DNA from 4 places in the Micromonospora sp. NPDC047740 genome. Region 3 is predicted to be linked to each of the others. Evidence: riboswitches for the same ligand, from Rfam matches in the RefSeq annotation. Region 3 holds a riboswitch; each other region holds the start of a gene.
What was found. Region 3 has a riboswitch for cyclic di-AMP ahead of ACGF4F_RS01770 (transglycosylase family protein). Riboswitches for the same ligand answer to the same signal wherever they lie in the genome.
Positions count from the first base shown of each region.

Region 1: it holds a riboswitch for cyclic di-AMP, as region 3 does, so the genes downstream of both, ACGF4F_RS10520 (hypothetical protein) here and ACGF4F_RS01770 (transglycosylase family protein) in region 3, are expected to answer to the same signal.
Region 2: it holds a riboswitch for cyclic di-AMP, as region 3 does, so the genes downstream of both, ACGF4F_RS22240 (NlpC/P60 family protein) here and ACGF4F_RS01770 (transglycosylase family protein) in region 3, are expected to answer to the same signal.
Region 4: it holds a riboswitch for cyclic di-AMP, as region 3 does, so the genes downstream of both, ACGF4F_RS28235 (C39 family peptidase) here and ACGF4F_RS01770 (transglycosylase family protein) in region 3, are expected to answer to the same signal.

Region 1 covers NZ_JBIDCT010000004.1:281,918-289,586, forward strand. The annotation lists gene ACGF4F_RS10500 (carbonic anhydrase) at 1-199, opposite strand, end outside; partial or broken gene ACGF4F_RS10505 (alpha/beta fold hydrolase) at 350-1,249, shown strand; gene ACGF4F_RS10510 (HelD family protein) at 1,494-3,611, shown strand; gene ACGF4F_RS10515 (cation diffusion facilitator family transporter) at 3,703-4,617, shown strand; cyclic di-AMP (ydaO/yuaA leader) riboswitch at 4,765-4,897, shown strand; gene ACGF4F_RS10520 (hypothetical protein) at 4,902-5,969, shown strand; gene ACGF4F_RS10525 (hypothetical protein) at 6,078-6,632, shown strand; gene ACGF4F_RS10530 (SRPBCC family protein) at 6,772-7,224, opposite strand; gene ACGF4F_RS10535 (STAS domain-containing protein) at 7,327-7,669, opposite strand, start outside.
Region 2 covers NZ_JBIDCT010000012.1:1,600-8,245, forward strand. The annotation lists tRNA gene ACGF4F_RS22220 (tRNA-Gly) at 49-122, opposite strand; gene ACGF4F_RS22225 (zinc metalloprotease) at 366-1,349, shown strand; gene ACGF4F_RS22230 (pyridoxamine 5'-phosphate oxidase family protein) at 1,416-1,961, opposite strand; gene dcd (dCTP deaminase) at 2,040-2,618, shown strand; gene ACGF4F_RS22240 (NlpC/P60 family protein) at 2,664-3,698, opposite strand; cyclic di-AMP (ydaO/yuaA leader) riboswitch at 3,711-3,846, opposite strand; gene ACGF4F_RS22245 (N-acetylmuramoyl-L-alanine amidase) at 4,079-6,130, shown strand; gene ACGF4F_RS22250 (C40 family peptidase) at 6,194-6,646, opposite strand, start outside.
Region 3 covers NZ_JBIDCT010000001.1:376,351-384,019, reverse strand. The annotation lists gene ACGF4F_RS01780 (OmpL47-type beta-barrel domain-containing protein) at 1-3,351, opposite strand, end outside; gene ACGF4F_RS01775 (YbaB/EbfC family DNA-binding protein) at 4,387-4,848, opposite strand; gene ACGF4F_RS01770 (transglycosylase family protein) at 5,022-5,675, opposite strand; cyclic di-AMP (ydaO/yuaA leader) riboswitch at 5,674-5,848, opposite strand; gene ACGF4F_RS01765 (glycoside hydrolase family 3 C-terminal domain-containing protein) at 5,991-6,368, opposite strand; gene ACGF4F_RS01760 (LLM class flavin-dependent oxidoreductase) at 6,427-7,669, shown strand, end outside.
Region 4 covers NZ_JBIDCT010000017.1:146,691-154,359, reverse strand. The annotation lists gene ACGF4F_RS28255 (alpha-ketoglutarate-dependent dioxygenase AlkB) at 1-472, opposite strand, end outside; gene ACGF4F_RS28250 (acyltransferase family protein) at 709-1,872, shown strand; gene ACGF4F_RS28245 (hypothetical protein) at 1,994-2,488, shown strand; gene ACGF4F_RS28240 (hypothetical protein) at 2,630-3,415, shown strand; cyclic di-AMP (ydaO/yuaA leader) riboswitch at 3,705-3,846, shown strand; gene ACGF4F_RS28235 (C39 family peptidase) at 4,048-4,905, shown strand; gene ACGF4F_RS28230 (alpha/beta hydrolase) at 5,009-5,776, shown strand; gene ACGF4F_RS28225 (peptidoglycan-binding protein) at 5,825-6,757, opposite strand; gene ACGF4F_RS28220 (CDP-glycerol glycerophosphotransferase family protein) at 6,966-7,669, opposite strand, start outside.

The DNA.
Region 1 (7,669 bases), on a different contig from region 3:
GCACCCGCGAGTCGATGCAGCCCAGCACCACCGCGTACGGCTGCTGGTCGCCGGAGGCGACGGCTGCGGCCGCGGTGACGTCGTGGCCGTGCACCGGCTGGCCGCTGACGAACCGACGGTTGCCGGCCAGCAGCTCGGCCAGGGCGGTACGCGGCGTCCGGGCGGCTCCGGCGGCCGGTGTCGGGCTGGGCGACAGCATGCCTTTCAGCCTGGTCGCTGATCCGACCCTGCGCGGGGTGGTCGGGAATCTTCTCCGCGACACGGTTGGCGTGCTGTCATGGCGGGTAGCCGGTTGTTACCGCCGGGTTACGCCGGTGTGCGGACATCGGTCGGCCCGGGGGAGGTGGACATGCCGGAGCACCTGGAAGTACGGCTGTCCGACGGCGTACGGCTGCACGTGACGGCGACCGGGCCGGTCGACGCCGAGGTCACCGCGGTCCTGCTGCACGGCTGGACGCTGGACGGGCGCAGCTGGCACCGGCAGTTGGCCGAGCTGCGGGCGCGGTACGGCGACCGGGTCCGGGTGGTCACCTACGACGCCCGCGGGCACGGTCGGTCGAGCTGCATGGCGCTGCGTACGGCCACGTTGGCCCAGCTCGGCGACGACCTGGCCGCGGTGCTGGACGAGGTCGTTCCGCACGGCAAGGTCGTCCTGGTCGGGCACTCGCTGGGCGGGATGACGGTGATGGAGTACGCCCACCGCCATCCCGCGCACTTCGCCGCCCGGACCGCCGGGCTGGTCTTCGTGTCGACCACCGCCGAGGGGCACACCCACACCGGCTACGGGCTCTCGCCCCGCATCGCCCGCTTGATCCGGCTCGCCGAGACCACCGGCGCCGGGATGCTCGCCCGCTGCGGCGCGTGGCGTCCGCCGCACGCCCTCCTCCGCGCATTGCGCCCGAGCATCCGCTGGATGCTGTTCGGCGACCGCTGCGACCCGGCCGACATCCGGCTGGTCACCTCGGCGGTGACACACGCCTCGCTCCGCTCGATCGGTGGCTTCCGCGCCTCGATCGGCGCCCAGCACCGGCTGGACACCCTGGCCGCGCTCGGCCGGGTGCCGGCCGCCGCGCTGGTCGGGGACCGGGACCGGCTCACCCCGCCGCCCTGCGCCGAGTCGATCGCCGCCGCGCTGCCCAGCACCGAGCTGACGGTGTGCCCGGGCGCCGGGCACATGCTGATGATGGAACGGCCTGACGAGGTGAACGCCGCCCTCGCGGCGGTGCTCGACCGGGCGCTGGCCCGGCCGGCCGCCGAGCCGGCCGCCGAGCCGGTCGCCGAGCCGGTCGCCGAGCCGGTCGCTGAGCCGGTCGCGCCCGGCGGTGCCGGCCTCGCCCGGGAAGCGGCCTGACCCGTGGTGGGAACGCCCAGATAACGGGCAACCGGCACGCGCGGGTGCCGGGCACCGGCATGGCCGCGACAACGGCCGGGAGGGCGGCCCGTACCCTCATTCGGCCAGCCGTACCCGCCGCGTGACCACAGGAGCCCCCGCCGTGAGCGACCAGACCACCCTGGAACGGGAGATCGCCGTGGAGCAGCGGCATCTCGACCGGGTGTACGCCCGGCTGGCGGAGCTGCGCCGGTCGGCCGCCGACGCCGAGCGGGAGGGCTACCGGCTGGCCCGGGTCGGCAACTTCGGCGCGCTGGTGGAACGGGACGCGATGGTCTTCCACGCCGCCCAGCGCCGGTACGTGCTGGACGCCGAGCACGAGGGGCTGGTTTTCGGCCGGCTGGACCTGCGCACCGGGCAGGTGCTGCACGTGGGACGGCTGGGCATCCGCGGGCAGAACGCCGAGACGCTGGTGGTGGACTGGCGGGCGCCGGCCGCCGCCGCCTTCTACCAGGCCACTCCGGCCGAGCCGATGGGCGTGGTCCGCCGGCGCACCATCCAGTCGTCGGCGGAGCAGGTCACCCGGATCGAGGACGACCTGCTGGACCCGGAGTCGGCGCCGCCGGACCTGGCGGTGGTCGGCGACGGCGCGCTGCTGGCCACCCTGTCCCGGGCCACCGGACGGGGCATGCGGGACATCGTCGCCACCATCCAGCGCGAGCAGGACGAGGCGATCCGCTCCCCCGGCTCGGGCGTCACGATCGTCTCCGGCGGCCCGGGCACCGGGAAGACGGCCGTGGCGCTGCACCGGGCCGCGTACCTGCTCTACTCCGACCGGACCCGGTACGCCGGCGGCGGGATCCTGGTGGTCGGCCCGTCCAGCGTGTTCGTCGAGTACATCGCCTCGGTGCTGCCCTCGCTCGGCGAGGAGACCGCCACCCTGCACTCGCTCGGCTCGCTCTTCCCCGGCATGTCGGCGACCCGTACCGATCCGCCCGAGGTGGCCGCGGTGAAGGGGTCGCTGCGGATGCGCCGGGTGCTGGAGCGCGCGGTCCGGGACGCGGTGCCGGACTCCCCCACCGAGCTGCGCCTGCTCTACCGCGGCGAGTTGCTCCGGCTGACCAGGGACCAGCTGGACGCGATCCGGAACAAGGCGCTGCCCCGTGGCGCGCGCCGCAACGAGGTGCGCCGGGCCGGGTTCGACGGCGTCCTCGCCGCCCTGTACGCGCAGGCCCGCCGGCTGCGGATCGGCCGGCTGCCGGAGCAGCCCGCGTTCGAGGACGAGATCATCGACCGGCCGGAATTCCGCGAGTTCCTGAAGGCCTGGTGGCCCCGGCTGCACCCCCGGCACGTGCTCGGCTGGCTGGCCCGCCCGGAGCGGCTGCGCCGGTACGCGGGCGGTGTCCTGTCCGGGGCCGAGATCCGGCTGCTCACCGAGGCGTACCGGACGCTGGACCGGGCCGGGCTGACCATCGCCGACATCGCCCTGCTGGACGAGCTGGACGCGCTGCTCGGCAAGCCGGTGCAGCGGGCGAAGCCGAAGCGCGACCCGTTCCAGCTCGCCGGGGGCGTCCGGGAGTTGAGCACGTTCGCCGACCGGCAGCGGGCGGCCCGGGCCGCGGCCCGCGAGCGCCCGGAGGACTACCGCGACTACGCCCACGTGGTGGTCGACGAGGCGCAGGACGTCTCCCCGATGCAGTGGCGGATGATCGGCCGGCGGGGCCGGTTGGCCTCGTGGACCGTGGTGGGCGACCCGGCGCAGACCGCCTGGACCGGCGACCCTGAGGAACTGACCCGGGCCCGGGACCAGGCGCTGGGGCGGCGCCGCCGGTACCGGTACGAGCTGACCACAAACTACCGCAACTCGGCGGAGATCTTCGCGGTGGCGGCGGCGGAGATCCGCCGGCTCTACCCGGACCTGCCGCTGCCCACCGCGGTCCGCTCCACCAGCGTCGAGCCGGTCGAGCTGACGGTGCCCCCCGCCGAGCTGGCGCCGGCCACCGTGGCGGCGGCGCGCACCCTGCTGGCCGAGGTGGAGGGGACGGTTGGCGTGATCACGCCGGTGCCGCGCCGGGACGAGGTCGCCGGCTGGCTGGGCGAGCTGGGCGGCGGCCGGCTGCAGGTGGTGACCAGTCTCCAGGCCAAGGGCATGGAGTACGACGGCGTGGTGCTGGTGGCCCCGAGCGAGATCCGGGCCGATCCGGGGTCCGGCGTCCGGACGCTCTACGTGGCGCTCTCCCGGGCCACCCAGCGCCTCACCACCCTCGACCCGGTGGGCTGACGGCGGCTCCGGCGACGCCCATTCACTCGCACATATAGCGATGTGAGCATAGATTGGGTCGGGCCGGGGTGCGGAACGGAAGGGTGTGGGCGTGGGCGCAGGTCATGACCACAGCGGCACGGTGGCCAACGCCGCGCACCGCCACCGGGGCCGGCTCTGGGCCGCCTTCGGGCTGCTCAGCGCCCTGATGGTGGTCGAGGCGGCGACCGCCTTCGCGACCGGCTCGCTGGCCCTGCTCTCCGACGCCGGGCACATGTTCACCGACGTCCTCGGCATCGGCATGGCGCTGGCCGCGATCACCGCCACCCGCCGCGCCGAGACCGATCCGCAGCGCACCTTCGGGCTCTACCGGCTGGAGGTGCTGGCCGCCCTCGCCAACGCGGTGCTGCTCGGCGCGGTCGCCGCGTACGTGCTCGTCGAGGCCGTCCGCCGGTTCGGCGAGCCACCGGAGGTCCTCGCCGGGCCGATGCTCGCCGTGGCGGTGCTCGGCCTGCTCGCCAACCTGGTCGCGTTCGCGCTGCTGCGCAGCGGGGCGCAGGAGAGCATCAACCTGCGTGGGGCCTACCTGGAGGTGCTCGGCGACCTGCTCGGCTCGCTCGGCGTGATCGGCGCCGCCCTGGTCATCACGTTCACCGAGTGGTGGTGGGCGGACCCGCTGGTGGCCGTTGCGATCGGGCTGTTCATCCTGCCGCGCACCTGGCGGCTCGGCCGGGCCGCGGTCCGCATCCTGGTGCAGGCCGCCCCGGAACACCTGCAGGTGACCGCCGTGCACGACCGGCTGGCCGCGGTGCCCGGCGTCGCCGAGGTGCACGACCTGCACGTCTGGACGCTCACCTCCGGCATGGACGTGGCCTCGGCGCACCTGACCACCACCCCCGACGCCGAGGTGGGCGAGGTGCTCGCCGCCGCGCGGGCCGCGCTGCACGATGACTTCCGGATCGATCACGCCACGTTGCAGATCGAACCCGGGGCGTCACCCGGCGCGTGCGGAACCGTCGAGTGGTAATTGAGGACAACCTTAAATCCAAGTGGCTATTGTGCACTAGTGCCGGCTTATGCCCGATTCCCGTTCGCCGTCCACGGCGACGGGCCGGAACAGCGCCGGTAGGCTCGGTCGCGGCTTCCGCCGGGCGACGCCCAGCAGCGTCCGCGGTGGTGGCCGTCGCCTAATCGCCACCGTACGGCGAGCCGGGGAACCATGTACCTGGGGTGCATCCGCGTCAGCGGTAGGGATCTTCCGTCCCGAACCCGTCAGCTAACCCGGTCGGCGGTTGACGGAAGGACACGTGAATGCCACCAGTGGCACCTGTACGAAGGACGGCCGCCCGGTTGGCGGCCCTGCTCGTCGCGGCGCTCGCCCTCGGCGTCGCGGCCACGCCGGTCTCCCCCGCCTCGGCGGCTCCCCCGACCGGCCTGCTCGCCGCCGCACCCGGCGACGACGAGGGCGGCACACCGGCGCTGCGCGCGCAGCTCGACGCGGCCAGCAAGGGCTGGCTGGAGGCGCGGACCGCGTTGAACCGGTCGGTGAGTCGGCAGCAGCAGCTCACCGCCCAGCTCAAGACGATCAACAGCGAGTTGGGCGTACGCGACGCCAAGGTCGGCGAGCTCGCCGGGTTGGCCTACCGGACCGGGCGGCTCGGCACCGCCGCGGCGCTGCTCGGCAGCAGCAACCCGGAGGGCTTCATGGACCGGGCGCTCACCCTGCAGCAGGTCGCCGCACACGAGGACCGGGCCCTGCGCGACCTGATCGACACCCGGGACCAGGCCACCCGCACCCAGAACGCGCTCAACGGCGAGATCCGGGAACAGCGCAAGCAGGTCGCGGTCATGGCCAAGCGCAAGGCGCAGGCGGAACGCGCGCTAAAGGTGGCGAACAACCGGACCACCGGCGCCGCCGGCGGCAGCGTGCAGGGCACGTCCCGGGCCAACGCCACCCCCGCGAAGCGCAACGCCGACGGTTCCTGGCCCGCGGAGTCGTGCAGCGTCAACGACCCGACGCCCGCCGACGGCTGCATCACTCCGCGCACCCTGCACGCGCTCCAGCAGGCCAAGGCGGCCGGGTTCACCCGGTACGTCTCCTGCTACCGGCCCAGCGGCTCGGGTGAGCATCCCAAGGGCCGGGCCTGCGACTTCGCCGCCCAGAAGGACGGCTTCGGCGGGGTGGCCACCGGCGGCGACAAGACGTACGGCAACAACCTGGCCGCGTACTTCATCCGCAACGCCGACCCGCTCGCCGTGCTCTACGTGATCTGGTACAAGCAGATCTGGCTGCCCAGCAGCGGGTGGAAGGCGTACAGCGGGGGCAACGGCGACCCGTCCAGCGACCACACCAACCACGTGCACCTGTCGGTGTACTGAGCCCGCGGTGGCCCGCCGCCCGGCGGGCCACCGTACGCCCACCGACGTACGCCGGATGTCGCCGCGCGGCCCACGACGCCGGGCCGGCGACGGCCGAGCATCGAGGGCATGAGCCGACTCTCGCCCACCACGCGCAAGGCACTGCTCACCCTGCACCTGGTCACCTCGCTGGGTTGGCTCGGCGCCGACCTGGTGCTGCTCACCCTCGGCATCGCCGGGCTGCGCGGCGCCGACCCGGCGGTGGTCTATCCGACCGCCGGGCTGCTGGTCACGTACCTCTTCGCGCCGCTGAGCGTGGCGGTCTGGCTGGTCGGGCTGGCCAGCGCGCTGCTCACCCCGTGGGGCCTGCTGCGCTGGCGTTGGGTGCTGGTGAAGTTCGCGATCACCACCGGGATGCTCGGCCTGGTCCTCCTGCTGCTCACCCCGACCGTACGCGGGCTCGCCGAGCTGGGGCCGGAGCTCGCCACCCGGGACCGGCTGGACCTGGTCATCCCGCCGGCGGTCTCCAGCAGCCTGCTGATCCTCATGACCGTGCTGTCCACCTACAAGCCGTGGGGACGGCTGCGCCGCGCCACGCCGCCGACCCGGCGGCCGGCCGCCGGCTCCAGCGACGGCTTCAGTTCGCAGCGCGGCGTCAGACGCGCCGAACTGAAGTCGTCGTAGCGGCGCGAGGTCAGACCGGCCTTCATTCGGCCCGGAGCGCCGCCTGGCGGCGCGGAGGCCGAATTTTGGCCGCCAGCCGAGCCGGAGTTGCCGCACACCGCCGGGCGGCGGGCCTAGCCGGTACGGCCGCCGCACCGGCTCAGTCGGCGTGCCCCTCGAGGGTCGCGCCGAGCCGGCTGGCCAGGCCGAGATGGGCCGCCCGGGCCTGGCGGAAGGCGTACCCGAACAGCGGCGCCGGGGCGGAGAGGGTGATCTCGACGTCGATCCGCACCACACCGCCGGGCTCGTCCCGCAGCCGCGTGTGGTTGCGCACGGTGGTGGCCGGTTGCTGCCGGGCCACGGTCACCACCTCGTCCTCGTTGGCGACCAGCACGTCCGCCTGGTAGGTGACCGGGAAGTGCAGCGGCCCGAGCGCCAGCCGGTCGGTGATCGCATAGCTGGCCAGGGCGCCGGGCCGGGGCGGGAGCTGGCGGACCCGGACGATCAGCGGATGCAGCTCGCCCTGGCGGGTCAGGTCGCTGAGCAGGGCGACCGCCTCCGCCCGTGCGCACCGAGCCTGCACGGTGTAGCTGAAACTGTCGCTGCTGAGCAAGCCGTACTCCCCTAGCCGTCGCCGGTGGGCACGATCGTCCCGTACCGGGGGCCGGCTGGCAACGGTCGGAAGACCCGGTCCGAGCGGTCCGCCGGGCAGGGCTCAGGCGCCGGGGAGCACCTCGGGCGTGGGGGCGTCGGCGAAGTATGGCTCGGGAGCGCCGAAGAGGCCGAGCAGGCCGGTGACCCAGAGCTGCCGGTGCACGAACCGGCTCGGCTCGGTGACCACCAGCTTGACACCGCTCACCTCGGCGGTCTGGAAGCCGGCGACCATGGCGCTGATGCCGACCGAGTCGATGAAGGTGACCAGGCGCATGTTCAGCTCGATGCGGGCGGGCCGGCCCTTCGCAAGCACCTCGGCGATCGCTTCCCGCACCTCGTACGCGGTGTCGACGTCGATCTCGCCCCGCGGGGCGATCTGGACGACACCACCCGGCTGAACAGAC
Region 2 (6,646 bases), on a different contig from region 3:
CGGCTGAGGCCCCAGCCAGGAAACCTGTCCTGAGCTGGGGCCTCGCGTTGGAGCGGGTGACGGGAATCGAACCCGCACTGTCAGCTTGGGAAGCTGATGTTCTGCCATTGAACTACACCCGCAGGCGGCACCACTGTACCTGAGGTCACCGCCTCCGTGCACCCAGGTACCCCATGGCGGCTCCCACGCGCCGCGAACCGGCTCGAAACGATCTTGCAACCTGAGCGCCCGGCCTCAGCAGGAGAAAGTTTCACGGCGGCAAAACATGGCCATTCTCAAATCTGTCGATCGGTTGTAACGTCTCCCCAACGTTTCAGCCACGGCGTGACACACCCCCGGTCGCGCCGCCAGAAAGAGGTGGGCCCATGGGACTTCGTCCCAACCTGCTGACCCGGCGTACCGCCGGTGTCGCGTCGACGACGCTCGCGCTGCTGCTCAGCACCGCCGCGGTGGGCGTCGTCCCGGCCGCTTCGGCCTTCTCGGCCGCCCCGGTGGGCGGCTGCGTCGAGCCGGCCGACGTCCACTCGGACGCCCGGGTCAAGGCCGGCGCGCACGCCAAGCACGAGCCGAACGAGCTCACCGCCGCCCAGGTCCGTGAGCGGGAGGCGGATCTCGCCGCCGCCCAGGCCGAGCGGGCCCGGTTCCGGGCCGGCGCCGGGGTCGCACCCCTGGCAACCGTGACCATCCCGGTCGTGGTGCACGTCATCCAGCGAGACAGCACCCGCGCCGGCGGCAACATCCCGGATTCGATGATCACGCAGCAGATCAGCGTGCTCAACCAGGCCTACAGCGGCGCCACCGGCGGCGCACCCACCGCGTTCAGCTTCCAGCTCCAGAAGATCAACCGGGTCACCAACCCGTCCTGGTACCCGATCATCTCGGGTTCCTCGGCTGAGCGGTCGATGAAGACCACCCTGCGCGAGGGCGGCAAGAACACGCTGAACATGTACCTCGGCGAACTCAGCGACGGCCTGCTCGGCTGGGCAACCTTCCCGAAGCGCAAGCTCGACAGCATGGACGGCGTGGTCGTGCTGAGCGAGTCGCTGCCGGGTGGCACCGCCACCAACTACAACCAGGGCGACACCGGCACCCACGAGATCGGCCACTGGCTGAACCTCTACCACACCTTCCAGGGCGGCTGCTCGGGCTCGGGCGACAGCGTGGACGACACCGCGGCCGAGGCCTCGCCGGCGTACCAGTGCCCGACCGGTCGGGACACCTGCACGGCGCCGGGCCTGGACCCGATCACCAACTTCATGGACTACACCTACGACTCGTGCATGTACCAGTTCACCTCGGGCCAGGCGAGCCGGATGCTGACCGCATGGAACGCCTACCGCGCGGCGTGACCGCCGAGCACAGCGAACCGGTGCCGGCCTCGTCCTCGGACGGGGCCGGCACCGGTGTTCATACGGTCAGGCGGCCGGGCGGCGGGTGTCGAAGCCGTGACGGCCGCGCCGCCCCTCGGGCACAGCCGGGGCACGCCGCGCGGGAGCGGCCGCCTGCGGGTCGAGCCAGACCCGCACCTGCGGCCGGCCCGCGCCGAGGTGGGCCGCCTGGTCGCGCCGGGTCAGCATCGCCACGTCGACGGTGAACTCGAACAGCCGCCAGTCGACGTGCGGCGCGGCCCGGCCGATCCCGGCCACTCGGGCCACGGTCGCCGGGTCGGTCACCGGATGGGCCCGGCCGGCGACGTACGCCTCGTCGTCGCTCTCCTCAGGCGGGAACGAGTGCAGCGCGTAGCGGCCGTCGCGTTCGAGGTCGCGGCGCTTGGGCGAGTCGATGACGAAGCAGTAGAGCCCGTCGTCGGTGATGACCGGGGAGACCGGGTGGACCCGGGGGCCGCCGTCGGCGCGGACCGTGGCGAGGTAGCCGAAGCCCGGCCCGTACTGCTGCAGGAGAACGCGGATCTCGTCGGCGAGCCGGGGCTCGTCGGCGGCGAATTCGGACCAGGAAGCCATGCGGACATTCTATCGAACACGTGTACGAAGATGTAGTCCGACACGCAGGTCGCCCGTACCGGTCGCTATGGTGTTCCGATGCTGCTCTCCGACCGCGACCTGGTCTCCGAGATCAAGGCGGGCGCACTCGCGCTGGAGCCCTTCGAGCCTACGCTGGTGCAGCCGTCCAGCATCGACGTACGCCTGGACCGGCTCTTCCGGGTCTTCAACAACCACCTCTACACGCACATCGACCCGTCCCAGCAGCAGGACGACCTGACCTCGATGGTGGAGGTACCCGAGGGCGAGCCGTTCGTGCTGCACCCGGGCGAGTTCGTGCTCGCCTCAACGCTCGAGGTGATCTCGCTGGGCGACCAGCTGGCCGGCCGGCTCGAGGGCAAGTCCAGCCTGGGCCGACTCGGGCTGCTCACCCACTCCACCGCCGGTTTCATCGACCCGGGCTTCTCCGGGCACGTCACGCTGGAACTCTCCAACGTGGCCAATCTGCCGATCACGCTCTGGCCCGGCATGAAGATCGGCCAGCTCTGCATCTTCCGGCTCTCGTCGCCGGCCGAGCACCCGTACGGCTCGGCGGTCTACGGCTCGCGCTACCAGGGGCAGCGCGGGCCGACCCCGAGCCGGTCCTGGCAGAACTGGCGTACCTGGCCGACCCGCTGAGCACGACGCAGGGGCTTCCGCGACGCGGAAGCCCCTGCGTACCCGTCAGCCCGGGCGGCCGTAGCTGTTGATCTGGCCGTCGTCGACGCGTTTCATCGTGATCGGCTTGCCGGACTGGGAGGCGTGCACCACCCAGCCGCCGCCGACGTACATCCCGACGTGGTGCAGGTCGCTGTAGTAGAAGACCAGGTCACCGGGGCGTAGCTCGCCGCGGCTCACCCGCCGGGTGACGTCGTGCTGCTCGCGGGCGTTGTGCGGCAGGGAGACCCCGGCCTTGGCCCAGGCCGCCATGGTCAGGCCGGAGCAGTCGTAGTGGTCCGGGCCGGCGGCGCCCCAGACGTAGATCTTGCCGATCTGGGCGCAGGCGAACTTGACCGCGACACCGGCCGGGCCGCCCGGGTAGCCGGCGGGGCAGGGCGCGGGACGCAGCGGTCCGCCGCCGCCGTTGCCGTACACCTTGAGCCGGAGCTTCTGGAGCCGGGCGATCTCGGCGTCGATCTGCTTCTTCTGGGCCGCGAGCTGAGCTTCGGTACGGGCCAACTGGGCGACCATCGCGTCCAGCGGCTTCTTCTTCGCGGCCAACTGGTCGCGCAGCTCCATGACGGCCTGCACCTGCTCGTGCTGGTGGTGCGCGTAGCGGTCGAGCAGTTCGAGGCTGTTGACCACCTCGCTCGGCGACCGGCTGCCCAGCAGGGCGTTGACGGTGCTGAGGTTGTTGCCCTTGTACGCGTCGGCAGCCAGCCCGCCGACCTGCCCGAGGGCGGCGTCGACCTGGGCCTCGAGCGGGGCGATCTGCTTCTCCAGCGCGTCGGCCTGCTTGCGCCGGACGGCGAGCTTCTCGCGGGTGGAGTTGACCTGTTCGATGATCGGTTCGAGCTTGTTCCAGTCCTGGTCGATCTGGCGCTCGATCTCGGTGACCGACGGTTCGGCGTGGGCCGCCGTGGCGCCGCCGGTCAGGACGACGGCGGTGCCGACCAGGGCGGCGAGGGCGGTGGTGAAGCGGGACCAGCGTGAACGCGGCGCAGCCGTCGACCGGTCGACCGACCGGTCCGACGGTGGCCGCGGGGCATGGTTTGCCACCGGGCTCCGTACTCCTTCTTCCTGCCCGCCTACCGGGTTAGCTGACGGGTTCGGGCGGGAAGGGAGCCGCCCTACCGCAGTGGCTGCGGATTCACCCCAGGTACCTGGGTCCCCGGCTCGCCTGGCGGCGACTCGGCGGTGTCGGACCGTCACCACCCGGGATGGACGGTGAACCTACCGGTCGACAACTGACCAGAGTAGGGACCGTCGTTATCAATCCGCAACCCGATCCGCCGTGACACTCCGTACGCAGATTCGGAAACCACCCGGCGGTGAAGGTTTTTTACGCCCATCATCACCACCTGGAAAGGTATTGACCTGGGGCCATCTGCGGAGTGAGGGTGGGGACGCAGTCACCCCCATCCCTATCTGGAGGTTCGATGCACCTCTCAGCCCTGCCATCGCGCAGACGGATACTGCTGGCCGCCGCCGTCGCGGCGGCCACCGCTCTCGCGACCAGCGGTCCCACTGTGGCGGCGCCCCTCACCGCCGCCGGCACCACCGACAGCCCGGACCGCCAGCAGCAGTACGCCGCCGCGGCGGCGGAGTACGGCGTGCCGCAGAGCGTCCTGCTGGGCGTCTCCTACCTGGAGTCCCGCTGGGACACCCACTCCGGCCAGCCCAGCACCAGCGGCGGCTACGGCCCGATGCACCTCACCGACGCCGAGCAGGTCGCCTCGACTCCGTCCAGCGCGCACGTGGACGAGAACGAGGACCCCCGCGGCGACGACTCCCGCCCGCTCACCGTCGACCTGACCGCCGCCGCCGCGCCTTCCGGGGACACCCTGCCCGAGGCGTCCCTGCAGACCCTCGACGCCGCCGCCGACCTCACCGGCGTGTCGAAGGAGACCCTGCGCGACGAGGCAGCGGCCAACATCCGGGGCGGCGCGGCGCTGCTGGCCTCGTACCAGCAGGACCTGGGCGGGCCGGTCGGCGCCGGCAGCGACCCGGCGGCCTGGTACGGCGCGGTGGCCCGATACTCCGGCGCGGACACCGAGGACGCCGCGGCGGCCTTCGCCGACGAGGTGTACGACCAGATCGGCCAGGGTGCCAGCCGGACCACCGACGACGGCCAGCGGGTGACCCTCGCCGCCACCACGGTGACGCCGGACCAGTCCGGGCTGCACAAGCTCGGCCTGCGCCGCGCCGAGCGGCCGGATGGCCTGGAGTGCCCGGTCCGCCTCGCCTGCGAGTGGATTCCCGCGCCGTACGGGGAGTACACGATCCCCAAGACGAACATCGTGGACTACGGCAACTACGACATCGGCAACCGGCCGGCCCAGCAGAAGCTCGAATACATCATCATCCACGACACCGAGGGCTCTTTCCGGGGCAGCGTGAACGCGGTCCAGGACGTGACCTACCTGGGCTGGCACTACACGTTGCGTTCGGTGGACGGCTACGTGGCCCAGCACATCAAGGCCAAGGACGTCGGCTGGCAGGCCGGCAACTGGTACGTCAACGCCAAGTCCATCGGCGTCGAACACGAGGGCTACGCCGGCCGCGGCACCTGGTACACCGAGGCGATGTACCGGGCCTCGGCCAAGCTGGTCCGGCACCTGGCGCTGCGGTTCCAGATCCCGCTGGACCGGCAGCACATCCTCGGCCACGACAACGTCCCCGGCATCCTCGCCGGGAACGTCGCCGGGATGCACTGGGACCCGGGCCCGTACTGGGACTGGTCGCACTACTTCGATCTGCTGAAGGCGCCGTTCCACTCGACCGGCACGCCGAACACCGGCCTGGTCACCATCGACCCGGACTACGCCAGCAACCAGCCGGCCTTCACCGGCTGCAACCAGCAGCCCCCGTTGCCACCGGGACCGGTGCCGCCGACGGCCGAGCCCTGCCCGCTGCGGGGCTCCTCCTCCGTCATCCTGCGCACCGCCCCGAGCCCGACCGCGCCGCTGGTCAACGACCTGGGGCTGCGCCCGAACGGCACGCCGAACACCATGTACATCAAGGATCACGGCGCCCGCGCCTCGGCCGGTCAGACGTACGCCCTCGCGGGCATCCAGGGCGACTGGACCGCGATCTGGTACCTCGGCCAGAAGGCCTGGTTCTACAACCCGACCTCGGCGCCGACGGCGAAGTGGGCGAACGGCTTCGTGGTGACCCCCAAGCCGGGCAAGACCAGCATCCCGGTGTACGGGCGGGCCTACCCCGAACGGGCCGCCTACCCGGCCACGATCCCGTACCAGGCCATCTCGCCGCTGCAGTACACCTTCCCGGCCGGTCAGCGGTACGCGGTCGGCGGCGTCCTCCCGGGCGAGTACTACCGGGCCGTCTCCTTCGACGGTTCGGCGCCGGGTGACCGGACGGTGGTCCGCGGCGAGAACAAGTACGTCCAGGTGCAGTTCGGCCACCGGGTGATGTACGTGAACCTCGACGACGTGCAGATCACGCCGGCGTCGATCGGCTCCCCCAGCTGACCCTCGGCGAAACGACGGCCCCCGGTCCACACGGACCGGGGGCCTTCGTGCTGCTCGAGAGGGTTAGCTGACGCGGCGGAAGCCGGCGACCGGCATGTAGCTGATCTTGGTTACCTGGACCGGTTTGCCGGTCCGTGGCGCGTGCACCATCATGCCGTTGCCGAGATACAGGCCGACATGGTGCAGGTCGCTGTAGAAGAAGACCAGGTCACCGGGGCGCGCGTCGCTGCGGGACACGGCCCTGCCCTCGTTCCACTGCGCTCCCGTGAAGTGGGTGAGGGAGATGCCCGCGGCCTTGTAGGCGTACTGGGTGAGGCCGGAGCAGTCGAAGGCGTTCGGGCCGGTGGCGCCCCACACGTACGGATCGCCGACCTGGGCGCACGCGGTCTTGATCGCGGTCCGCGCGGCGCTGCTCACCACGCCGTCGATGGCCGGGCAGCCCGCCGGACGGATCGAGGTCACCGGCAGCATCGCGGTCAGCCGCTTGATCTCGCTGTCGATCTGCTTCTTCTTCGC
Region 3 (7,669 bases):
GGTGTCCTTCACGCACTCCGGCTGCGGCCCGCTGGCGACCACCGTGAAGGTGACCGAGGCGGTACCGGAGGTGTTGCCAGCCTTGTCGGTGGCCCGGTAGCTGACCGTGTGCTGGCCCGCCTGGTTGACCGTGACCGGCGCGGAGTACCTGGCGTACGCGCCGCCGTCGAGGGAGTACTCGACCCGGTCCACGCCCGAACCGCTGTCGCTCGCGGAGATGATCACCGTGGCGCTGCCCACGTACGCCCCGTTGTCGTCGAGCTGCCCGGAGACGGCGGCGGTGACGGTCGGCGGGGTGGTGTCCGGGGCCGGCGGGTCGACCACCGTGAACGACACCGACTGCGGCGTCGAGGTGTTGCCGGCCTTGTCGGTGGCCCGGTAGTTCACCGTGTGCTGCCCCACCTGGTTGACCGTGACCGGGGCGGAGTAGGCGGCGTAGGGCTGCCCGTCGAGGGAGAACTCGACCCGATCCACGCCCGACTGGGTGTCGGTGGCGGTGAGGGTGACGGTGGCGCCGCCGACGTACGCGCCGTTGGCGTCCCGCTGGCCGGTCACCGCGGACGTCACGGTGGGCGGCGTGGTGTCGGCCGGAGGCGTCTCGACCACCGTGAACGCCACCGACTGCGGCGACGACGTGTTGCCCGCCTTGTCCGTGGCCCGGTAGCTCACCGTGTGCTGCCCCGGCCGGTTCACCGTCACCGGCGCCGAATACGCGGTGTAGGCGCCGCCGTCGAGAGAGTACTCGACCCGGTCGACACCCGACTGGGTGTCGGTGGCGGAGAGCGTCACGGTGGCACTGCCCACGTACGCGCCGTTGGCGTCCCGCTGACCGGTCACCGCAGCCGTCACCGTAGGTGGCGTGGTGTCCGCTGGCGGCGTTTCCACCACCCGGAACGACACCGACTGCGGCGTCGAGGTGTTGCCGGCCTTGTCGGTGGCCCGGTAGTTCACCGTGTGCTGCCCCGGCTGGTTGACCGTGACCGGGGCGGAGTAGGCGGCGTAGGGCTGCCCGTCGAGGGAGAACTCAACCCGGTCCACGCCGGACTGGGTGTCGGTGGCGGTGAGAGTCACCGTGGCGCCGCCGATGTACGCGCCGTTGGCGTCCTTCTCCCCCGTCACCGCCGCCGTCACCGTCGGCGGAGTGGTATCCGCCGGAGGCGTCTCCACGACCGTGAACGCCACCGACTGCGGCGACGACGTGTTACCCGCCTTGTCCGTGGCCCGATAGGTCACCGTGTGCTGCCCCACCTGGTTCACCGTCACCGGCGCGGAGTACCCGGCGTAGGCACCGCCGTCGAGGGAGTACTCGACCCGATCCACCCCCGACTCGGTGTCCGTGGCCGACAGGGTCACCGTCGCGCTGCCCACGTACGCGCCGTTGGCGTCCCGCTGGCCGGTCACCGCGGCCGTCACCGTGGGCGGCGTGGTGTCCGTCGGCGGCGTTTCCACCACCCGGAACGACACCGACTGCGGCGTCGAGGTGTTACCGGCCTTGTCGGTGGCCCGGTAGCTCACCGTGTGCTGACCCGGCTGGTTCACCGCCACCGGCGCCGAGTAGATGGCGTACGGCTGCCCGTCGAGAGAGAACTCAACCCGATCCACGCCCGACTGGGTGTCGGTGGCGGAAAGCGTCACCGTGGCGCTGCCCACGTATGCCCCGCTGGGGTCCTTCTCCCCCGTCACCGCAGCCGTCACGGTGGGCGGCGTGGTGTCGGCCGGAGGCGTCTCGACCACCGTGAACGCCACCGACTGCGGCGACGACGTGTTGCCCGCCTTGTCCGTGGCCCGATAGGTCACCGTGTGCTGCCCTACCTGGTTCACTGTCACCGGCGCCGAGTAGGTGCCATATGCGCCGCCGTCGATGGAGTACTCGACCCGGTCGACACCCGACTGGGTGTCGGTGGCGGAGAGCGTCACGGTGGCACTGCCCACATAGGCGCCGTTGGCGTCCCGCTGACCGGTCACCGCAGCCGTCACCGTAGGTGGCGTGGTGTCCGCTGGCGGCGTTTCCACCACCCGGAACGACACCGACTGCGGCGTCGAGGTGTTGCCGGCCTTGTCAGTGGCCCGATAGCTCACCGTGTGCTGCCCCGGCTGGTTCACCGCCACCGGCGCCGAGTAGATGGCGTACGGCTGCCCGTCGAGGGAGAACTCGACCCGGTCCACGCCCGACTGGGTGTCGGTGGCGGACAGCGTCACCGTCGCGCCGCCGATGTACGCACCGTTGGGGTCCTTCTCCCCCGTCACCGCCGCCGTCACCGTCGGCGGAGTGGTATCCGCCGGAGGCGTCTCCACGACCGTGAACGCCACCGACTGCGGCGACGACGTGTTACCCGCCTTGTCCGTGGCCCGATAGGTCACCGTGTGCTGCCCCACCTGGTTCACCGTCACCGGCGCGGAGTACCCGGCGTAGGCACCGCCGTCGAGGGAGTACTCGACCCGATCCACCCCCGACTCGGTGTCCGTGGCCGACAGGGTCACCGTGGCACTGCCCACGTACGCGCCGTTGGCGTCCCGCTGACCGGTCACCGCCGCCGTCACGATGGGCGGGGTGGTGTCCGTCGGCGGCGGTTCGACGACCCGGAACGACACCGACTGCGGCGTCGAGGTGTTGCCCGCCTTGTCAGTGGCCCGGTAACTCACCGTGTGCTGACCCAGCTGGTTCACCGTCACCGGCGCCGAGTAGGTGCCATATGGGCCGCCGTCCAGGGAGTACTCGACTCGCTCTACACCGGAGCCGCTGTCGGTCGCCGACAGGGTGACCGTCGCGCTGCCCACGTACGCCCCGGTTGGGTCCTTCTCCCCGGAAACCGTGGCGCTGACCGTGGGCGGCGTGGTGTCCGATCCGCCGCCGGTGACCACCAGCAGGCCGGTCATTCCGCCGTGGCCCGGGATGGCGCAGAAGTACCGGTAGGTGCCGGGCGAGAGCACCACGTCAACGGTCCACCGGCCCCCCTTGCTGTCCGTCGGATCCGCCAGGATGTTGACGTCGACGTCGCTGTTGTACCTCGGGTCGCCCGTTTCGAACGTGAGGGTGTGCTGCATTCCGGTGGTGTTGCCGGTAGCCCGGCTGTTTTCGAAGACCAGGGTGGCCGGCCCGGCCGTAGCGGTGGTCGGCGCCGACAGGTACGACAGGAAGTTGTCGCCGGCGGTCCAGGTCAGGACCTGGGCCTGCAGTTGCGACGAGGATTGAGGCCCGGCCGTCGCCGACCGCTCGGTGTCGGTCGGACGCGCGTTCGCCGGGGAGCCGGTCAGGGCGGCGGTCAGCAGCAACAACATCGCCGCGATGACCGCCACCGATCTCCGGAGCCGGCTCGCAGAGAGCCGATCCCGCGGTGCGGATGGGTTCATTGATGCCTCTTTCACGGTCCGGGAACAACCGGGCGGAACGTGCGTCGGCCCGTCGGTGTCAGGTGTCGTCTGAGGTGCTTCTTCGGGTGCTCGCAGCCCGTCGGCCCCTCCCAGGCCGCGCGGGATCCCCGGCCGTGGCCGGCGGCCACGGTCGTCCGATGTGGATGGTTGGTTGATCCCGGTGTCAGCGGCGAGCCGGTTCGCACGCGGCGCCGGGCAGGGTCGCGCGTCGGAGCTGATCTGGTCGTGTCGGGTACGGACGGACGTCGGTCGATCCTTGGCGCATGCCTGCGCCAGGTCGCCGTGGTGCGGCGTTGACCCGGGGTGGCCATCGCTGGCCGGTCATGACCCTCCGACGGGTTGCGCCGCCTGAAGGCCACGGTCGAGAACTACTGTGCCGGTAGTTCATCTCGACGAAACATATTGATGGTGCCAGACAGTACTAACTTCCTCTCAGGCTGTCCATAGCTTTCGTCCGCTCACGGACTACTTTTCTTCACGACAAACGAAAGTGGTCGGTAGATTCCTACCGCAACCCCTCCCGGGGCCTCACCGCAGGGCGACGGGGGCGCTGACGGCGCACCGGCGGGGCGGGTTCCGGCGGGGCTCGATCGCCGGGTCGACCGACGGGTGAACGTGCGCCATCCGCATGGAGCGGCAATCCCCGCCAGTCAGGCGGGCCCCGCCCACTCCGGAGGGTGTTCGCCCTGATCAGGGGCCATAGAAGCGCATAGCTTCCCGATTTCCGGGACCGGCGCGGTGATCGACCGATCCGGTTGCCGCGATCGCCCATTGATCTGCGTCCACGACCGTGTGATCGTGCTCCAGCGAGCCGCCGCCCCCGGCGGCTCGGACGGTCGATCCGTCGAACCGGGGCCACGCCGGCAGGGACCGACCGTCGTCCCGCCTCATCGCTACCCCGCGCCGGGTGCCCCTACCGGGCTCCATGCTGCCCGCCTCGGAACAGGAGCTAACCCCCTTGAAGCTCCCACCCCGCCTCGCCGCGCTCTCCGGCGCGGCCGCGGCCGGCCTGCCTCAGCTCGGGCGGCCCGCCCGCGCCCCCGCGTCAGGGCCGCGGCTGAGGCGGGCCATCACGTCGTCCACCGCCCGGCTGAACAGCTCCATCTGCCGTACCGACTGCTCCTCGATGCCGCCGAGCCGCGCGGCCAGGGCGTCGACGTCGGCCCGGGCCGAGGCGCTGACCTGGGCGTCGAGGGCGGCGAGGGCAGCGTTGACGGCCAACACGACCTGCCCGCAGACGGCCTCCATCCCGTCCCCGGCCAGCTCCGGGTCCACCGTCACGGACTCCAGCCGGCCACCCTGGACCACCACTGCCCGGACCCGGCCGTCGGGCGCCGCGCCCTCGGCGCGGAGCAGCTCGCCCGGGTCGCCGTCGGGGTGCTCGGCCGCCCGCGAGCGCATGGCCGACAGCGCCTGCTGCGTCCTGGTGAGCAGCTCGTCGAGGCTTGCGGCCGCGGAGAACGAGTCGTTGGTCATATCCGCGCCTTCTTCACGTCTTTCCGGAGCACCGCGACGATAGCAACCGCCCCCGACCGGGACACCGCGAGCACCCGGGGCCTCGTTCACGAAAAAAGTGGCCATCCCGGGCGGGGATGGCCACTTTTCAGTGCATCAGCGCGCAGTGTGGGGCACCCCACCTGCCAGTAGCGTCAGCGCAGGCGGAGGTGCTGGCCTGGGAAGATCAGGCCCGGGTTGTCGCCGACCACGCGCTTGTTGCGCTCGTAGAGCGCCTGCCAGCCGCCGGCGAGGTGCTTCGCCTCTGCGATCAGCGACAGCGAGTCACCCGACCGGACCGTGTAGGTCGCGCCGCTCGACGCCGGCGCGGTACGCCGGTGGCTGCGGGTCGCCGGCTGGTCGCCGCGGGACGACCGGTCCTTGGTCGCCTTCTTGTGCGACTTCGTGGCGCCGGAGTCCTTGGTGGAGTAGTGCTTGGTCGAGCCGCCCTTCTTGCCGCAGACCGGCCAGGCGCCGATGCCCTGCCCGTCGAGGACCTTCTCGGCCACGGCGATCTGCTCGCTGCGGCTGGCCAGGTCGGCGCGGCTGGCGTACTTCTTACCGCCGTAGCCGTTCCAGGTGCTCTTCGAGAACTGGAGGCCACCGTAGTAGCCGTTGCCGGTGTTGATGTGCCAGTTTCCGCCGGACTCGCACTGGGCGATGGCGTCCCAGTTCACGCTGGATGCGCTAGCCGGCGCGGCCGGCCCGAGGATGGCGGCGGCGCCGGTGGCGGCACCGACGACGAGCGCTCCGACGGCGACGCGACGCTGCGTGGTGCGTCGGTGACGTGCGACGTGTTCAGTTGCCATGTGGGTTCCTCCACGCCGACGAGGTGAGCTGTCGGGTTCGGGCCGAGGAGCCCGGCCGCCGGATGGGCGGCTTCACCCCGAGGTGTCGAGCACCGAGGAACATGTGGGTCCCCCGCTCCCGCCTGATGTCCAGGTACCGACGGGCCGGCGGCGGGATTAGGCGTTACCGGCCCGGGTGTCCGCGATCGCGAACGCAGTCGACATTAGGGATGGTTTCGGATGATCGCCCACTTCTTGTGAAGTTCTTCACCCGGCCGAGCGAAGGCCACACCGTACGAGTTGCGTGCCGTCCACAGGTGCCTTACAAAGCCCCCTTCAGTACGTCAGGCCGAAACCCTGCGGAAAGAGCGGAACCTGCCCGTCGCCGGCGTTGATGGGCTGCTGGCCGACGGAGTTCATCCAGGTCATCGGCAGTTTGCCGGTCGGCGCGTACCCGCCGAAGAGGACGTCGGCAATGCCGGCGCCCTCGGTGCCGGGCAGCCAGGAGGCGAGCAGCGCGGTCCAGTTCGGCAACTCACCGGCGACGTCCAGCGGCCGGCCGGACACCAGCACCACGATCACGGGTACGCCGGCGTTGCGCAGGGTCGCGTACGGCCGCTCGAAGGTGGACGGCCCGCAGGTCCGCCTCGTTGAGTTGGGTGTCCGCCTGGTTATCGCTGCGGTTGCGGGAGCGGGCGCGCGCCGATGCGGCACCGACTACGGTGGCGAAGTCCGGCACGGTCGCCGGGCCCGGGTGCGCAGGCGGAGGAACATGACTGACTACGGACACGAGCTGGCCTTCGGCGGCTTCCTCACCCCCGCCGCCGGCCAGTTCGAGCAGGTGGTGGCGCTCGCCAAGCTCTGCGAGCAGGTCAACCTGGACCTGGTCACCTTCCAGGACCACCCGTACCAGCCGGGTTTCCTGGACACCTGGACGCTGATGTCCTATCTCGCGGCCGCGACCAGTCGGATCCGGCTGGCCGGCAACGTGCTCAACCTGCCGCTGCGCCAACCGGTGGTGCTGGCACGCAGCGTGGCCAGCCTGGACCTGCTCACCGGCGGCCGGGTCGAGCTGGGCCTCGGCGCGGGCGCGTTCTGGGAGGCGATCGAGGCGGTCGGCGGTCGGCGGCTGTCCCCCGGGCAGGCGGTCGACGCGCTCGACGAGGCGATCCAGGTGATCCGCGAGGTGTGGGACGTCGAGCGGCGCGGCATGGTCCGGGTCGAGGGCACGTACCACCGGGTGGTCGGGGCGAAGCGTGGGCCGGCGCCGGCCCACCCGGTGGAGATCTGGGTCGGCGCGTACAAGCCCCGGATGCTGCGGCTGGTGGGGCGCGCGGCGGACGGCTGGCTGCCGTCGCTGGCGTACCTGTCGAAGGGGCCGGACGAGCTGCCGGGAATGAACGCGCTGATCGACGAGGGTGCCGAGGCCGCCGGTCGGGATCCCCGGTCGGTGCGGCGGCTGTTGAACATCAGCGGCCAGTTCACCCGGTCGTCCACCGGCTTCCTCAGCGGGCCGCCGGAGCAGTGGGTGGAGGAGTTGGCCGGGCTGGTGCTGGACCACGGCATCGCCACCTTCATCCTTGGCGCCGACGACCCCACCGCCATCCAGCTCTTCGCGCGGGAGGTCGCGCCCGCGGTACGGGAGCTGGTCGCCGCCGAACGTGCCGAGCCGGGCACCCGGCCCAGGGCCGGCGAGGGAGCGCGCGAGGCGGTCGAGGCCGGGGGCGCCACCGCGCTCGCGGTCACCCCCACCCCCGATCCGGGCGTACGCCTGACGGACCACCAGCTCTGGGACGAGTCCACCCGCCCGGTCGCCCCGCCTGCGCCGGCCGGGCACGTCTACACCCCGCACGCGCAGGCCGTCGGCGCGCATCTCGTCGACGTGCACGACCACCTGCGTCAGGAGCTGGCGCAGGTGCGCGACCTGCTCGAACAGGTCAAACGAGGGGTGGTCTCCGCCGGCGCCGCCCGGGCCGTGCTCAACCAGATGACCATGCGGCAGAACAACTGGACGC
Region 4 (7,669 bases), on a different contig from region 3:
GCAGCAGCAGCGGGCGTGGCGAGCCGAAGGACACGATGGCCACCATGGTGTCGCTGTGCGCGGAGCGGCCCAGGGTGTCGCCGTGCCAGGCGACGCTGTCGCGGCCGTCGCGGTAGAGGCACATGCCGGCGGTGACGAAGGGCTCGCCCAGTTCGTCCGCGTAGTGCCGGGTGAGCGCCGCGCGGGCCTCGGTGAGCACCGGGTGGGGCAGTGGGCGGCCGGCGCCGTACCAGCAGAGCAGGCGGGGCACGTCGACCTCGGTCTCGTACATGGTGCGGCGCTCGGCCCGCCAGGGCACGTCGCGCAGCAGCGTGTCGAGCACCCCGTCGGAGCCCCGCACCCAGCCCGGCAGGTGGTCGACCCACGCTCCGCGGCTCAGCTCGTGCCGGCGCGGCCCGCCGGCGAGCGGGCCCAGGGTCGGCCCCTGCTCGGCGAAGTCGAGCATCGAGGGCTGGTACGCGACGTCGGACACGACGCCGATCCTACCCCTCGATCGAACAGACGTACGAGGACGCTGTCCGCGGCTCGCCGGCGCCCCGATGGCCGGGCGGCCCGACGGCGCGGGAGGCGGTCCGGGGCGCCGGCGGGTAGGGTGCCCGGCGGCGGCGTCGCGGTGGAGCGCTGCCCCGGGTGGTCCCGGTGCCGCCCGTCGCCGACCGCCCGAGGAGGAGACGCGCTGATGATCCTGCTGACGGTCGGGCGTCCGGCATGACCAGTACGCCGACCGTGGCCCAGGCCGTCCGGCTGCCGTCGCTGACCGGGTTGCGGTGGGTCGCCGCCCTGCTGGTCTTCGGCTTCCATGCGGGGACCATGCGGATCGTTGCCGAGCCCGACTACCAGGCCGTGGTGAGCTGGCTGTTCACCCTCGGCCTGTCCGGTGTGGAGTTCTTTTTCATCCTCAGTGGATTCGTGCTGGTGTGGTCGTACCGGGACGGTGAGCCCCGGCGTACCTTCCTGCGTCGCCGGCTCGCCAAGATCTACCCGAACCACCTGGTCACCTTCGTGGCCGCGCTGGTGGTCGCGTTCTGGTTCGCCGACCCGGTCGCTCCCTGGGCCGCGCTGGGCAACCTGGCCCTGGTGCAGGCCTGGAACCCCACCCCCGGCTACTTCTACAGCGTCAACACGGTGAGCTGGTCGCTCTCCTGCGAACTCGCCTTCTATCTCTGCCTGCCGTTCGTGCTGCCCTACCTGCGTCGGTCGCGCACCGGGCTGCTCCGGGCGGTGGTGGTCGCCGCACCGCTGCTCATCCTGGCCCTGTGGCCGGGTCAGCTGCTGGTGCCCGAGGAGGACCGGTGGTGGTTCACCCAGGTATTCCCGGTGGCACGGTCGCTGGAGTTCTGGATGGGCGTGGCCGCGGCGGAACTGATGCGCCGGGGCCGCTGGCGTGGCCCGAACCTCACCGTGGCCAGCCTGCTCTTCGTCGCCACCTGGGTGGTCGCCGCGCAGTGGGTCCGCGCGGAGCTCTGGGCGGCTCTGCTCGCGGTCGCGTACCTCCTGGTCATCACCGCCGCGGCCGACGCCGACGTGCACGGCCGGCGCACCCCGTGGCGCTCTCGTCCGATGGTCTGGCTCGGTGAGGTCTCCTTCGCGTTCTACCTGGTGCACGTGCTGGTGATGCAGGCCGTGCTGCGCCTGACCGGGCACTGGGGCGAGGGGCTGCGCGGCTGGTGGGGCCCGCTCGCGGTGCTCGGCTTCCTGCTGGGCAACCTGCTGCTCGCCGCGGCCCTGCACCGCTGGGTGGAGACGCCGATGATGCGCCGGCTGGGACCGCCCCGCCGGGCCCGCGCGCAGGCCACCCCCGCCGCACCGGTCGAGGTCCGCGTCCCACGGCCCCGGTCGATCGAGTACGCGGGGCGGCGCGACCCGCGCTGAGCGGGCCGCAGGACCACACCCCCGCCGCCGGACCGGTGTCCACGCTGGCCGGTGCGCCTCTGCGGCGGTGCGACACGCCCGTGGACGTGCGATACGGCCGGTTCGACGGTAATTTGGACCGGTGCTTCCGATCGCGCTCACCTGTCCCGTGTGGTGGGTGGCGCGCTGGACCGCGCGAATGCTGGCCAGCCTGGCCGTGGTCGTCGCCTGCTCGCTCGGCGCCGCCACGTTGCCCCTGGGCCCGGCCGCGGCGGCGCACGCGGCTCCCGCGGCGGTCGCCGTCGACACCGCGACCCTTCGGGCCGGGCACCTCGGCGGCACCGAGTCCGCCGGCGCCGACCCCACCCTCCGGGCGCTGATCCGCTGGTCCGGCGGGGCCGCCGACGCGGTGGTCCGGGCCGGGACCGGAGCGCCCGGTCCCGCCGCGCGGATCGGGACCGGATCGGCTGCGGCGGCCGGGTGGACGTCGGACGCGACCGGCGACCGGCAGGCAGTCCTGGCCAGCGCACCGGACTCGTTGGTGCGGGGTGTCGTGGTCGCCCCGGCCGACCGGCACCGCGTTCTGGTCGGGCTGGTCCCGGCGACCGTCGGCTCCCGGGCCCCGCCCGCCCGCTGACGAGCCCGGCGGGCCCGGCCCGCCCACGCCGTACCCGAACCTCACCCCGCACCGGCCGGTGGCGGCGCCCGTACCCGGTCGCGCCCCGCCCCGCCGGCCGTGCGGACCTCTCCACCACGTCGTTCCCGTGAGGTGCCGACCATGAAGCAGACCCTTCTCTACCACTTCCTGACCGAGGTTCCCGTGGCCGCCGCCATCTGGTCGGCCCTGCTCGTGCTCGCCCTGGGCGTGCTCGCCGTCCTGGTCGCCCGGCCCGAGCGGGGGACTCCGCCGGATCCCGCCCCCGACCCGGCCGCCGTGGCGGCCGCCCGCCACGCCGACCTGCGCCGGTACGCCGATGAGGTGGCGGTCGCCGCCGCCGGGGCCCGGCAGACCGCGCGCCGGTGGCGCGAGCAGTGGCTGACCGCGCACGACGAGGTCGACCGGGCCTGGCGGGCGTACGACGAGGCCGAGGCGGCCGCCCGGCGGTTCGCGGGGGCCGCCGTGCTGCCCGAGCCGCGGACGCCCCGGACGCCGGCCGAGTACGCGGCCCGGGAGCGGTGGCTGCACCACGCCGCCATGACGGCGCACTGGCAGGGCGACCTGACTGCCCGGCAGCTCGCGGACGTCCTCGCCGGGCGCAACGGGTGGGACCCGCGCCGGCATCCGGCCGAGCAGGAGATCGCCCTGGCCCGGGTGGTACGCGACGGCCGGCGGGCCCGGTGGCGGGCGGCCGCCGAACGGGAGCGGCGGGCCTGGCGGGACGCCGAAGTGGCCGCCGAGGCGGCCCGGGTGCTGGCCGTGGAGGCGTACGCGGCCGCCGAGGCGGTGCGCCCCGGAGCGGTCCCGGTACGCCCCGCCGAGGCGGTGACCCAGACCCTCGCCCCGGTGTCGGCCGGCGCCGTCGCGGCGCACCCCGCACGGTGGCGTCCGGCGCGGGTCGGCTGAATCGTTATCCGAATTAGGTGAGCCCGGTCACGGCGACCGGGGAAACGGTCAACCGGATCAGGCCGGGCGATCGAGCCCCGCAATTCCCCTTCGATCCCCACCCGGATGTCCGATAGTCACCCGACGGTTCCCGTTAAAACGGTCGTCCCATTGAGTCAGGTCAGTGACCGGCTGTTCCGGTCTCGGTAACGGTGGTTGACGTTTACGCAGGTGGGCACGCTTGGCAGGCGGCGTACCCACCGGTAGTGTCAGCGCGTCCGGTGCGGTTTTCGATCGCAAGTGGCGACGCCGCGCCGACCCGCTCAATCGTGATCTCACGAACCGGGGACCCAGTGCAACACCGGGGTGAATCCGCGAGCCAAGGCCCGCGGTAGGGCCTACTTCCCGCCCGAATCCGTCAGCTAACCCGGTAGGCGGCCACGGAAGGAGTTCCAACCTCGTGCGAACCACCCCCCGATCCTCCCCCCGCCTCCACGGCGCCACGGTGCCGGCGCTCGCCTGACCCGCGAGTCCGTTCCGGTAACCGACCCCCGCTGCCCGGTCCGCCGGGCGCTCTTTTCCCGCGGCCACCCGCCCAGGAACGCGCGTGAGCTACTCCGCGCGTCGGGTCGGCGTGTGCCGCTCCGGCCCCCGTGGAGGAACACGTGAAGCACCACCTGAAGCGTCAGCTGCGGCGCCTCGCGACCGAGCGCCCGTACCAGATCGTCGCCGGCTCCGCCGCGGCCCTCGTGCTGGCCGGCGGCGCCAGCGCGGCACTGGCCAGCACGAACGACGCGCCGGTCCGGCAGGAGACCACCGCCGCCGTCGCCGAACTGGCGCCGCGCCTCGGTGACGTCGCCACCCGGAGCGAGGCCCGGGTCGCCGCCCCGTCCCCGACCGCCTCGCCCAGCGGGTCGCCGAGCGGGTCGCCGTCGGCGAAGGCCAGCTCGGCCAAGCCGGACCCGGACGTCACGAAGACCGCGAAGGCGAAGCCGAAGCCGCCGTCGACGAAGGTCCTCGACTACAACTACGAGGCCCAGACCGCCTACTGGAACTGCGGTCCGGCTGCGGTGCGCAACGCGCTGAGCGCGAGCGGCGTCGAGACCACCCAGGACGCGATGGTCGCCCCGCTGAACGCCGGCGAGAACGGCACCAACTCGGCCGAGGACACCACCCGCGGGCTCAACCAGATGGTCAAGGGCAACCCGTACCGGACCCACATGATCCCCGGCCAGGCCGCGACCCCGGCGCAGATGGACCAGCTCCAGGCCGACGTGGTCAAGGCGATCACCGACGGCCGCGGCGTGGTGGTCAACATCGCCGGCTCCGCCACCGACACCAACGGCGGCTGGCACTCGTTCCCCGGCGGCCACTACATCGCCGTGGTCGGCTACAAGGACGACGGCCGGACGGTGCGGATCGCCGACTCGGCGAACCCGGCGTTGCCCGAGTACTGGATCACCACCATCGATCTGGCGAACTGGGCCGCCACCCGCGGCTACTCCGCCTGATCCCACCCCTGCACGTCGGGCACCGGCTCCTGGAGCCGGTGCCCGACGTGGTGTCCGGGGCCGGTCTCGCGCCTGGTGTCCGTCCGGTGGCACACTGCGCCGTATGGGCGACGAGACGGGTACCCGCCATCTGCTGCTGCTGCACGGCATGGGCGCCACCGGTGAGGTGTGGCTGCCCTGGGCGCCGCTGCTGGAGCGCCGCTGGGCGGGCCGCTGGCTGGCCCCCGACCTGGCCGGGCACGGCTGGTCGCCGCAACTGCCGGCGTACTCCTTCGAGGCGCTCGCGGACCGGGTGGTGGCGGGGCTCGGCCCGGTCGCCGACCGGCTCGGCCCCCGGGACCGGCTGGTGGTGCTCGGGCACTCGCTCGGCGGGGTGGTGGCGCTGGCGCTGGCCGCACGGGCGCGGCAGCTTCCGATCGACGGGGTGGTCGGGCTCGGCATCAAGGTCGCCTGGTCGCCGGCCGAGCTGGACAAGGCCCGCGAGCTCGCCCAGCGGCCGGTGACCTGGTTCGCCAGCCGGGACGAGGCGGCCCGCCGCTACCTGCGGGTGGCCGGGCTGGCCGGGCTGTTCGCCCCCGACCACCCGGTGGTGGACGCCGGGCTGCGCCGCGAGGACGGCCGCTGGCGGCTGGCCATGGACCCGGCCGCGTTCGCGGTCGGGGAGCCCCAGCTGCCCGCCCTGCTCGCCGCGACCGACGTGCCGGTGCTGCTGGCCCGGGGAGAGCAGGACCCGATGGTGTCCGACGGACAGCTCAAGGAGTTGGGCGTGCCGGTGGCGACGCTGCCGGGGCTCGGCCACAACGCGCACGTCGAGGACCCCGCCGTGGTCCTCGACCTGCTCGCGCCGTTCGCGGCGCCCGACGGGCCGTGACGCCGTCGCCCCGCAGGCAGGGCGACGACATCACGACCGCAGGTTGCGTCAGTAGAAGCAGCCGGTGGCGGGCAGGGCGGACGGGGCCGGTGGGGCGACGCCGTCGTAGATGGCCAGCAGCATGTTCTGCGGGCAGCGGTTGGCGCCGTTGACCCGGACCTCCAGGTGCAGGTGCGGCCCGGTCACGTTGCCGGTGGCCCCGGTGTAGCCGAGGACCTGGCCGGCGCTGACCCGGGAGCCGGCGGCGACCGAGCGCGAGTTCAGGTGGCAGTAGAGGTAGTAGGCACCGTCGTCGGCGGTGATGCCGATGCCGAGGCCGCAGCTGCCGCCGACGTGCCCGATCGTCCCGGAGGTGATCGCGTACGTGGTCGTGCCGGTCACGGTGGGCAGGTCGATCGCCGGGTAGTCGTGGTGCGGATCGTCGTACTCGCTGCGGGGCAGCACCGACTTGCCGATGACCAGCCGGTAGTTGCCGGTGCCGCCGCTGCCGCCGGTCAGGTACTGCCAGGTGGTGGTGTCGACCGAGCCGCCGGAGAGGCCACGGGCGGACTTGAAGTTGTTCACGGCGTTGGTCGTGGCCGGGCCCCAGTCGCCGTCCACGGCCAGGCCGTAGCCGTACTTGTTGAGTGCGGTCTGCAGCGCGCGGACCGCGTCGTTGTTGGCCCCGGCGCTCAGGGTGACCACCAGCTTGCCCCAGGTCTGAGCGCCGATTTGGCCGTCCGCGGAGAGGCCGTTGGCTGACTGGAAGGACTTCACGGTCGAGGTGGTGCCGGCGCCGTACTGGCCGTCGACCGTGAGGCTGTAGCCGCGGTGGCGGAGCAGGTACTGGGCGGTGGTGACGTTGGCGCCGGTCGAGCCGTTGCTGAGCAGGGGCCAGGCCGGCGCCGCGGCCTGGGCCGCGGTCGGACCGGTCAGTGCGGCCGCCACGGCGAGCGCGAGCGCGCCGAGCCACATGGCGAGCTGACGGAAAACCGGTTTCATAGGTGCTCCTGTGGACGAGGGGTGGCCGGCGTGCGGACGTGCCGCGTCGCCGGTAACGGGGCCGACTACACCGAGTCGGCTGGGCGCCCGGGAGCAAGTATGATGATGGAGATAAATATTTACAACGGTGAATGTGTGGCGGTGATTTTCGACACGCCGATGACCGCTCCAGCCTTTGGCGACGGAGCGGTCAGGCGGTGGGGGTGGGTCAGGCGGTGGGGGACAGCGGCGAGCCGTCCGGCGCGACCGCGTCGGCGGCGCGCGGGGCCGGCGGGTTCCAGCCGGGTTCGAGCTGCCGGCGGGCGGCGTCGAGGAACGCCTCGGCGTACGAATCGGCGGGGAAGTCGCCCAGGTAGCGGGTGCGAGTGGCCCAGCGGGCCGCGGCCTTCGGGTCGGTGTCGAGCAGCTCGGTCAGCACTTCGTCCACGTTGGACATGTCCCGGCGCAGCACGTAGCCGGAGCCGGCCAGGGGGAACCGGGCGACGAACTCGTCGCCGTCGGCGCCCATGTCGGTCACCGCGTACGGCTTGCCGGAGTAGAGGTAGTCGGAGATCACCCCGGAGACGTCCGAGACCAGCGCGTCGGAGCGGTTGACGCAGTCGGTCAGGGTCAACTCGCGGGTGGCCGCCGCGCCCCACAGGTGCGCCCGGCCGGTCTTCGCCCGGTCTGCGGCGAGCAGCTCGGTGAGCCGGGCCAGCTGCCGCGCCGAGGCCGGGTTCTGCGCCGTGTACGGGTGGTGCCGCAGGATCACCGTGGCGCCCCGGTCCAGCAGCCGGCGGAGCACCGTCTCGGCCACCGGAAGGGAGCAGTAGTTCGCGTCCGCGTGGTGCCCCGTCCAGGTCGGCGTGTAGAGCACCGTCGGGTTGGCCAGGCTGCGGACCGGCTCCCGGCGTACCTCGATCGCCTCCACCT